DNA from 3 places in the Bradyrhizobium sp. 27S5 genome. Region 2 is predicted to be linked to each of the others. Evidence: predicted binding sites of a transcription regulator. Region 2 holds the regulator's gene; each other region holds the start of a gene.
What was found. Region 2 encodes LexA, which represses DNA repair genes until DNA is damaged. Its sites were predicted from a motif close to TGTTCNNNNTGTGTTCNG; they were not measured.

Region 1 (3,274 bases), 1.3 Mb from region 2:
GGCAGGAATAGACGCGGCCCGCGCGTGCCTAAGCTATTCTTCTAGTTCGCCGTCAGCACTGCATCGACGCGGCGGCTGTTTCGTGCGCTGATGATGATCGCGCCGTTGCGGGTCGCAAATTTCGCACCGACGAGCCGCGGCACTTTCTCCGTCAGCGATGACGGCAGCGGAATCATTCCGCCGGTGATGGGATCGCCGACGTTGACCGGCGGCCCGCCAGCGCTGGCCGAAGGCGCCGCCTTGATGTACTCCCTGACCAACTGAATCTCTTCCCGCGAGAGGTTGAGCGCGGCCTGTTGGGCGGCGGCGTCAAGCGCCTTCCTTTCTGCCTCCGCCTTGTCTTGCGCGGCTTCCTGCTGGGCGGCGTCGCGCTTCGCGGTTTCGATCTGTTCGAGTCTTGCGAGCCGTTCCCGCAGCGGAACCAATTCCCGGCGCAGCGTGGCAACGTCCGACTTCAGGGTGGAGCTCTGACCGAGCGCAATCGCTGCGGCAACGCAGGCAACGACCGCGATTACGCTGAGACAGGCGACGGCGAACCCTGTCACGCCAACCCGATCGCCGGCCTTGCGATCTGCCATGCCGTCCGAGGAACGCCGACGCCGCCGGCGAGCGAACTTCGGCATGCTGCTGGCGAGCAATCCGACGAGTCGCGATAGCCGGGAATCGCTTCGGGTCGTCTCGTGAATCGAGCCAAAGGCCGGCTCGAATACGATTGGAACATCGGCGCGTGGTTCGGGTGCGGGATCAATGTCGTCGGTCCGGTCGACGACAGCACTGCTTAGCGCATCGTGCGTGTCGGCAACAACGGTGTCCGGGCGCTCTTGCCGTTCATTGGATTCTTGCTCGATGCGCTGCCGTTCGCCACGTGAAGCTTCGAGCGAGTGCCATAGCGAGAGGCCGGAGTCGGTGATCTGCAGACCGGCGTCATTGATCGAAGCCAATCCGGCTTCGAAGACGTCAGCGTCGCCCAGCTCGGACGATCGCCTCACCTGCGCAGCTCCATCGCCGCCTGCGATCATGCGCTTGACCTCGCGGCTGACCTCCTCAAGTGGGATCCGTTGCTCGGGCCTTGCGGCCAGCACGCTCAGGATCGCCAGATTGAACTTCATGCGGCGCCTCTCGATGCCTCATCAACCGGTCGCGCAGCCGTTGCTCTCCCGTGCGGGCGATTTGCGAGCGCCAGCGAACGTCGAAGCGGATAGTCAATGCCGGCATCGACGTCCATCAGTCAGAGAGTCGGGCGAGTGTAACGGCTCGCGCATAGGCAAACAATCCGCCGTCAAGCATGCAACAGACGGATAAGTCCGCCTAGGGAGGGGCGGGGCAGGTTCGCGTGGCCGAAGCACGCCTCAGAGAAATTCGCGCAGCCTGGAGAGCTCGAGCACATGCTCCGGCGACAGCACCTCGGGGACGAGGGGAGGCTGCGACTTGGTCCGGATCTCATAGAGGTGTCGCGTCTTCTCAGGCTTGTCCATGAAATCGCGAATGCATTGGTCGAGCGTCCCGTTGACGACCATATAGGGTACCCGATCCTCTCGCTTGGCATTGTTGAGAGACGGCCACTTGTAAAGCGAGGCCGTGGCCTGAAAGTCCACCTGATGAGCGTGATCGTTCATTTGAGGATATCAACCCCAAAGAGCTTGTCCGTCAATGAACGGAGGCCGACAGACGCGCCGATACGCGAACGATCGACAAGGCGCATTGACGGACTGACATCCGTCATGCCGCACGCCAGCACAATCATAAATTCCGGATACATATTGTTCTTGTTTTGTTCTGGTGCCAATCTTCGCATCTGGGGTCGACCAATTTCGGTCGGGGGCCGGGGTGAACGGCTTGAGATGGCAACGGCAGCGACGATCCTTCACGCCGACCTCGATGCATTTTACGCGTCGGTCGAGCAGCTGCTTGAGCCTATGCTGAGAGGCAGGCCGGTCGCCGTCGGGGGCGGGGTTGTGCTTGCCGCGTCCTACGAGGCCAAGGCCTTCGGCGTGCGTGGCGGCATGTCGGGACGGGAAGCGCGCGAACTGTGCCCGCAGCTCATTTTTGTCGGCGGGCATTTCAGCGACTACCAGCGGCTGGGTGATGCGGCCATCAAGGTGATAGGCGATTTCACACCGCTCGTCGAGCGCATTTCGATCGATGAGGCGTTCGCCGACGTTGCCGGCTGCACGCACCTGTTCGGAACGCCCGCCGAGATCGCCGCGGCGATCCGGCGGCGCGTACGCACTGAGCTCGGTTTGCCGATCTCGGTGGGCGTCGCACGCACCAAGCATCTGGCAAAGGTCGCCTCGCAAGTCGCAAAACCCGACGGGCTTGTCGTGGTTGATCCCGACGCCGAGCTGAAATTCCTTCACGAATTGCCGGTTGAACTGATGTGGGGTGTGGGGCCGGTCACCCGGACGCGGCTGGCGGCGATCGGTGTTTCGACAATCGGACAGCTTGCCAAATTGTCCGAACGGTCGTTGGCAAGGTTGCTCGGTCCCGCGGCGGGCGAGAAGCTCGCAGCCCTGGCCTGGAATCGCGATCCACGACAACTCAAGCCGCACCGCCGTGCGCGCTCGGCAGGAGCACAATCGGCGCTTGGCCGAAAGCCGGCGATCGAGCAAGTCATTCGGCCAACGCTGCTTCATCTCGCCGACCGCGTCGCCACGCGGCTTCGGGCAAAATCCCGGCCTGGACGTACCGTGACGGTGCGCGTTCGTTTCGCCGACCTGAAGTCGGTGACACGGTCGATGACGCTCGATGCGCCGGTGTGCACGACAATGATCCTCGCCCGCCTCGCCGGAAGTCTGGTACGCGCTGCGCTTGCTGACCACCCGGGCGAGAAGATCATCTCGCTTCTGGCTATCTCGGTGTCGCACCTCGAGGAACACTGGGATCTTGCTCTCGACCTCCCGCTCGGACTGGCCGATGAAGCACTTCGCCCTGGAAGTCCGCCGGGGATGGCCCGCTGGGCGGCAGACTGTGCCATCGACAGGATCCGCGATCGCTTTGGCTGGGACGCGATCGGATACGGTTCGGCGGCGCTGGAGGCTGTTCGTTCGGTCCCCGATGAATTTCGCAAGCTTGCCGAGAAAGACCTCTAGAATTCGTGATTCACTTTCTCGTCAGTCCATTAACAAAAGGCAATTTGGAATCGCGCCCTTGTGAGTGGTGACCTCGCGCACTCGGCCTATTCTGGGGATGCGGAGGACAGCCATGAAGCACAGCGCCGAACTGATCCAGACCATGCGCGATGCGTTGGACACGGTCATGGCCAGCGTTCCTGCGG
Region 2 (3,274 bases):
CTGGCGCACGACCTCGCGGCGCGCCGCACCCAGCCGCCGGAGCCGATGTCGGCCATGGACGGCTACGCGGTGCGCGCCGCCGATGCGGCTGATCTCAAGTCCCGGCTCAAGGTGATCGGCGAAGTCGCCGCCGGCCGGCCGTTCGAGCGGACGCTCAGTGCCGGCGAAGCGGTGCGGATCTTCACCGGCGGCGTCATCCCCCATGGCGCCGATGCCGTCATCATCCAGGAAGACACCCGGGTCGATGGCGACCACATCTCGATCACCGAGGCAGCGAGCCCGGGACGGCACATCCGCCCGGCCGGCGTCGACTTCCGTGAGGGCGACCTGCTGCTCAACGGCGGCAGCCGCCTGTCCGACCGCGCGCTCTCGCTCGCGGCCGCCATGAATTATCCGGAACTCGCGGTGCGCCGCCGCCCGAAGGTCGCGGTGCTCGCCACCGGCGACGAACTGGTGATGCCGGGCTCCCAGCCCGGCCCCGGCCAGATCGTCTATTCCAACGGCTATGCGCTGCGTGCGCTGGCGCGCGCCGAAGGCGCCGAGACCGTCGATCTCGGGGTGGCCGCCGACACGGTGGCCGCGACCACGGCCGGTATCCGCCGGGCGCGGGAGGCCGGCGCCGACATCCTGATTACGACCGGCGGCGCCTCGGTCGGCGACCACGATCTGGTCAAGCAGTCGCTGGAGGCAGAGGGCGTCGCGATGGCGTTCTGGCGGATCGCGATGCGGCCCGGCAAGCCGATGATGCACGGCCGGCTCGGGGCCATGCGGGTGATCGGCCTGCCCGGCAATCCGGTGTCGTCCTATGTCTGCGCCTTCCTGTTTCTGGTGCCGTTGATTCGGGCTTTGAGCGGCCGGAACACGATCCATCATGTCCGCACGACCGCCCTGCTCGGCCGCGACCTCGCCGCCAACGACCAGCGCGAGGACTATCTGCGCGCGCGTCTCGAGGAGCGCCAGGACGGCGCGCTGATCGCCACGCCGGTGATGCAGCAGGATAGTTCGCTGCTCGGGAATCTCGCTGCGGCGCGGGCACTTCTGGTACGTCCGCCGTTTGCGCCCGGCGCCGCCAAGGGCAGCGAATGCGAGATCCTCACACTGCCCGACTGAGGTTTTCGCGGGCTGCCGATTGCGCGCCGCCTGATGCGTTCACCGGAAATTAAGTGGTTGCGGAACACATATCGAACATATAGTGTCCGTTCATGATTTGTTTCGAGTACTGGTGTCTACAATCGGGAAGCCGCCAGGGAGCATTGCGCTCCCGAGATCAGGCCCCGTCTGAAAGGCCCCACCTGAAGAGTCTCGGAATCGAACGACGCTATCAACCGGGGGAATGCTCGAGATGCTCACGCGCAAACAGTTCGAACTTCTGCGTTTCATCAATGAACGTCTGAAGGAGGCCGGCGTGCCGCCCTCCTTCGACGAGATGAAGGATGCGCTCGACCTGCGCTCGAAGTCCGGTATCCACCGCCTGATCACTGCGCTGGAGGAGCGCGGCTTCATCCGCCGCCTGCCCAACCGCGCCCGCGCCATCGAGGTCATCAAGCTGCCCGAACTGTCGGCCGGCGGCGGCAATGGCCGCCGCGGCTTCACGCCGAGCGTCATCGAAGGCACCCTCGGCAAGCGCAGCAGCACGCCGCCGATCGCCGAGGACGACGGCAACCGTCCGGTCGCCGTCCCCGTGATGGGCCGGATCGCGGCCGGTACGCCGATCGAGGCGCTGCAGACCCGCAGCCACACCATCAGCGTGCCGCCCGACATGCTCGGCTCCGGCGAGCACTATGCGCTGGAAGTGCGCGGCGATTCCATGGTCGACGCCGGCATCCTCGACGGCGACATGGCGCTGATCCAGCGCAACGACGTCGCCAACACCGGCGACATCGTGGTGGCGCTGATCGACGAGGAGGAAGCCACCCTGAAGCGCTTCCGCCGCCGCGGTGCATCGATCGCGCTCGAGCCGGCCAACACTGCCTATGAAGTGCGCATCCTGCCGCCGAACCGGGTCCGCATCCAGGGCAAGCTGATCGGGCTGTATCGCAAATACTGACGGCGGCGGAGCATGATCCGGAAAAGTGCGGAGCGGTTTTCCGAAAAGATCATGCTCGAACAGACATATGGAGCGGGATGACGATTCGAAGAAAAGTCATCCCGATCCGGGAACGAGCAACAGATCGGATCGTTCCTTGGAAGATAGTGCGACGTGCGGACCACCTAGGATGCGCCCTGATACCTCTCGCGCAGTGTAGCGCGTTTGTGATTGAGGCGTTCGACGGCCAGTCGTACAATCGCCCAGAAACGAGCAGACACTCGTTTGCTATCGTCCACTCTGGTAGAGGCCTGCGCCTCAAGGAGAGGCACGGGTCGCTACCTCGAAAAGAGGAGCCATCCGATGTGTGACTATAGTCTGCACGCCGTGGCATCGCGCCCCGCCATTGTCGGAGAGACGCTGATCACCACGACTTTCCGCGGCACGTCGACCCGCGGCTTTGCTTCGGAGAACGATCCCACTGTCGCGGTCTGCATGCTGCCGGGCACCGAGCTCGCTTTCGCCGAGAACGTTCGCTACGACAGCCGCTGGATCTGGACCAAGACGATGAATTTCCGCGTCGGCGTGTTCAACGAAGTCGAGCCCGACGTGCCCGATCGCCATCATGACGCGGTCGAATTCCCCGACGGCAGCCACGTTCTGGTGACCCAGCTCGTCGAGGGACAGCGCGTCAGCGTGCTGCAATTGCCGGCACTGCATCCGCCGGTCGAGCACAAGCCGAAGGTTGTGGAGCGGCGGCCCTCCGCATTCGCGTCGCTGTTTTTGGGTTGAGCGCATCGTCGCCGCGGAATGAGCCATTCGGCGGCGGATGACCTTAGGCGATTTCGAGCGACCCCGGATTTCCGCTTCCGGGGCGCAGCAGGAGATTTGCGTCGGCGAGCGCCTTGGCGCATCATCGCGTACGGAGGACGTGCACTCACGGAAACCTGCGCAGTGGTCGACAAGGTCACATGGCAAAAGGCTGGACGCGTCACCGAGCCGGGCCGCTACATGTTCCGGTTCGGCTGGCTGACAGTGACGGCCGATGATCTCAAGGTCTGGGAGCAGTTTCCCGAGGCCGTCTTCACCCTGGTCAAGAAGCCCGACGCCGGCCCCGATTCCGACGAGTACCATCTCGGCCTGTTCGAGCTGCCGACCGGCCCCTCGCCCGGCAACGGCTGAAGCGTTTTCGAGCGAAGTGGACACCGGTTCGCGTGAAGAAAACGCGTGAAAACAAGAAACTAGAGT
Region 3 (3,274 bases), 2.5 Mb from region 2:
CTCGACAAGCAAGCTGCGAATTGGATCGCGTTCGCCTTCGCCGAGCTTCGGCGGACAAGTCGTCGCTTCAGCGCAAAATTGCTTTGCAGTTTTGTTGCGAGCTCCTCGCAATGGAGGTGGTGCAAAGCGTCACAGCCTCTCGAGATGAGAGGCGATACATTCAGGCGCGCGACGTCAGTGCGCTGCGCCCTACTTCTGCTTGGGCAGCAGGCCCTTCAGCTTTTCCATGTCCTTGACGTTCATCTTCATGCCGCCGGGCATGACGATGTCACCGGGCTTCTGGTCGGCCTTGCAGGCGCCAAGCCATTTCGCCTCGATGGTCATCGTGGTGTCGCGGGTGCCCGCCGCGCCGCCCTCGGAATGCGAGGTGCTCGTGACCGTGTAGGCGGAATTGAAATCGCCGACGATCTCGGCGTGGCTCTGCACCGTCATGCCGGCGACGCTGCAGACGGAATCGCTGACATAGCCGGTCGCGGTCTTCTGGATATCCTGCTTGGAGCAGACTTCCTTGGCCATCGGCGATGCCGCCGCGCTCATTTCCTTGTCGGTGGTCTCGTCGGTGCAATGCTGCATGGTGATTTCGGGCATCGGCCCGCCAGTGCGCAGCATTTTCATCTCCCAAAGACCGGCCTTGCGGGTCGGCAGGTCGACGGCACTTGCGGCGCCGGCGGACAAGACGAGGCAAACAGCCGAACCAAGCAAGGCAAGCTGTCGGGTCATGCGGTGAGCTCCCGGCTGAACGATCGGAGAATGGAGCGGCGCGCTCAGTAGAGCGTGCGCACCGGCCTCTCGGCCGCGCCGTAGGGCACCCAGCGGCAGGCAAAGGAGATATAGCCGCCCGGATTGCGCTGCACCGCAAGGAACTTCACCACCTTGCCGTAGGAGGCGCAGTGATCGACGGCAAGCTGCCGGGCGTCGGTCTGGGCTGCCAGCGTATAGGCGATGATACCGCCGGTATCATTGCCCTTGAACGGCGGCACCGGCTGCAACCAATCGGCCCGCGCCGGTACAACGGCCAGCATCCCGCAAACGGCAACCAGGCACGCGGCCAATTTCCTTCGCATCGCAGACTCCATTTCGCTTGAAGCAACATAGAGTGCGCCGGCCACCGTGAAAAGAACGAGCCGGCCGCTAGAGGTGGACTTCTCCGCAGGTGTTGCCGCGCTGCACTTGACCTTGCCGGGGCTTCGCGGCACCGTCCGCGCATCGGATCATCGGGTGGATTCCCATGCGCAACCTGTTCAACTCCCGCACTAAACTCGGCCACAAGCTTGGCCTCGGCGCCGCATTGGTGGTCGGCCTGCTGGCGTTCGGGGGTACGGCCGAGGCCGCCAATCCGTTCGAGCTGAATTTCTGGCTGTCCGGCCCGCGCTATGACGGCAATGTGGCGCCCTGCGAGAGGGCGCTGAGGGTCATCAGCGAGCAATTCCAGGAAAAGGAAGCCACTTTCTGGAATTCGCCGCTCGTGATCACCGGCTTCAACCGGATCCACGAAACCGCCTTCCGCCCCTGGCAGGCCGACAATATTCCGCGCCGCTATTGCTCGGGCGACGTGATGTTGAGCGACGGCAAGGTGCGCGGCGTACACTATTCGATCATCGAGGACGGCGGTTTTGCCGGTGTCAGCGACTCTCTCAGCCTCAGCCCGGGCGTCGAATGGTGCGTGACCGGCCTCGATCGCAACTGGGCCTACAACCCGTCCTGCAAGGCCGCCCGGCCCTGATCTCCGACCAGATTGCTGACAGCAGAAGCCGCCGCCATTCAGACGGCGGCTTTTGTTCTTGAAATGTTCCGGTGGCCTGCTAGGCTCCGGGCGGTCGAGTGAGGGGAGCGTTTGATGCCGCGGTTGGTCACAATTTCCCGATTTCTGATTTCGATTGCCTTTGTTCTATGCGGTGCGGTGGGGGCCTCGGCCCAGGATCGCCGCCAGAATGCGCCGGGTGAGTTCGATTTCTACGTATTGTCGCTGTCGTGGTCGCCTTCGTTCTGCGAGGCGGCGAGCGAGCGCGGCAACAATGGCCGCGGCACGCAGGCCCAGTGCAGCGGTCGGCCGTATTCCTTCGTGGTGCACGGCCTGTGGCCGCAATATGAGCGGGGCTTTCCGGAATACTGCCAGCGGCCCTCGCCGCGGCTCGCCCGCAACATCATGACCTCGATGCTCGACCTGATGCCGGCGCCCGGGCTGATCTACAACGAGTGGGACAAGCACGGCACCTGCTCCGGCCTCGGCGAGCGGGCCTATTTCGAAGCCATCCGCAAGGCCCGCGCCGCGGTGAAGATCCCCGAGGAATTCCTGCAATTGTCGGAGCCGAAGACGATCGCGCCCGACGAACTGGAGGCGGCGTTCATCAAGGTCAATCCGGGACTCAGCAGCTCGGCGATCGCGGTGACCTGCGACAGCAGGCGGCTCAGCGAGGTGCGGATCTGCCTCAGCAAGGACCTGCAATTCCGTTCCTGCGAGGAAACCGACCGCCGTGCCTGTCGCCGTGATCAGGTGCTGATGCCGCCGGTTCGCGGCGGCTAGCGCCTTTTCGAGCGAACTGGGTACCGGTCCACGTGAATAAAACGCGTCAAAACTGGAGGCTCATCGGTTCTGATTTCAATCAGAACCGAACATGCTCCAGCCCATCGCTTCCCGTCATTGCGAGCAACTCGCGACAAAATTGCAGGGCAATTTTGCGCTGAAGCGACGACTTGTCCGCCGCAGCCTCGGCGAAGGCGGAGGCAATCGATACTTTCTCGTGGTGAGATGGATTGCTTCCGCCTACGCTCCCCGAGCTTCGGCGGACAAGTCGCTCCCCCCGCAATGACGTGGTAATTGCTATCCCATGAACTACCGTCACGCCTTTCACGCCGGCGGCTTTGCCGATGTCATCAAGCACATCGTGCTGGTGCGCATGCTCACCTATCTGCAGGAAAAGCAGGCGCCGTTCCGCGTCATCGACACCCATGCCGGCGCCGGGCTCTATGACCTGACATCGAGCGAAGCGCAGCGCAGCGGCGAATGGCTCACCGGCATCGCGCGGCTGATGCAGGCGCGACTCTCCGACAAGGCGCTGCCGCTGATCGCGCCGTATCTCGACATCGTCAGGGCATTCAATTCGAGAGGCGAACTGAAAACCTATCCCGGTTCGCCGCTGATCGCGCGTGCGCTGCTGCGGCCGCAAGACCGCCTCACCGCCTGCGAGATCGAACCGACGGCGCGCAAGCAACTGATCGATGCGTTGCGGCGTGACGCGCAAGCGCGCGTCGTCGATCTCGATGGTTGGACGGC

Region 1: dinB (DNA polymerase IV) is a predicted target of LexA. The motif match lies at 1,762-1,779, and genes of this name have one in related genera.
Region 3: WDM24_RS34060 (ribonuclease T2 family protein) is a predicted target of LexA. The motif match lies at 1,777-1,794, and genes of this name have one in related genera.

What each region holds. Positions count from the first base shown of each region.
Region 1 covers NZ_CP147714.1:3,369,748-3,373,021, forward strand. The annotation lists gene WDM24_RS15480 (hypothetical protein) at 42-1,109, opposite strand; gene WDM24_RS15485 (hypothetical protein) at 1,350-1,616, opposite strand; gene dinB (DNA polymerase IV) at 1,842-3,089, shown strand; gene WDM24_RS15495 (hypothetical protein) at 3,202-3,274, shown strand, end outside.
Region 2 covers NZ_CP147714.1:4,703,178-4,706,451, forward strand. The annotation lists gene glp (gephyrin-like molybdotransferase Glp) at 1-1,110, shown strand, start outside; gene lexA (transcriptional repressor LexA) at 1,343-2,047, shown strand; gene WDM24_RS22030 (hypothetical protein) at 2,390-2,818, shown strand; gene WDM24_RS22035 (hypothetical protein) at 2,981-3,208, shown strand.
Region 3 covers NZ_CP147714.1:7,220,684-7,223,957, forward strand. The annotation lists gene WDM24_RS34045 (DUF3617 domain-containing protein) at 190-720, opposite strand; gene WDM24_RS34050 (hypothetical protein) at 765-1,064, opposite strand; gene WDM24_RS34055 (hypothetical protein) at 1,229-1,723, shown strand; gene WDM24_RS34060 (ribonuclease T2 family protein) at 1,838-2,524, shown strand; gene WDM24_RS34065 (23S rRNA (adenine(2030)-N(6))-methyltransferase RlmJ) at 2,829-3,274, shown strand, end outside.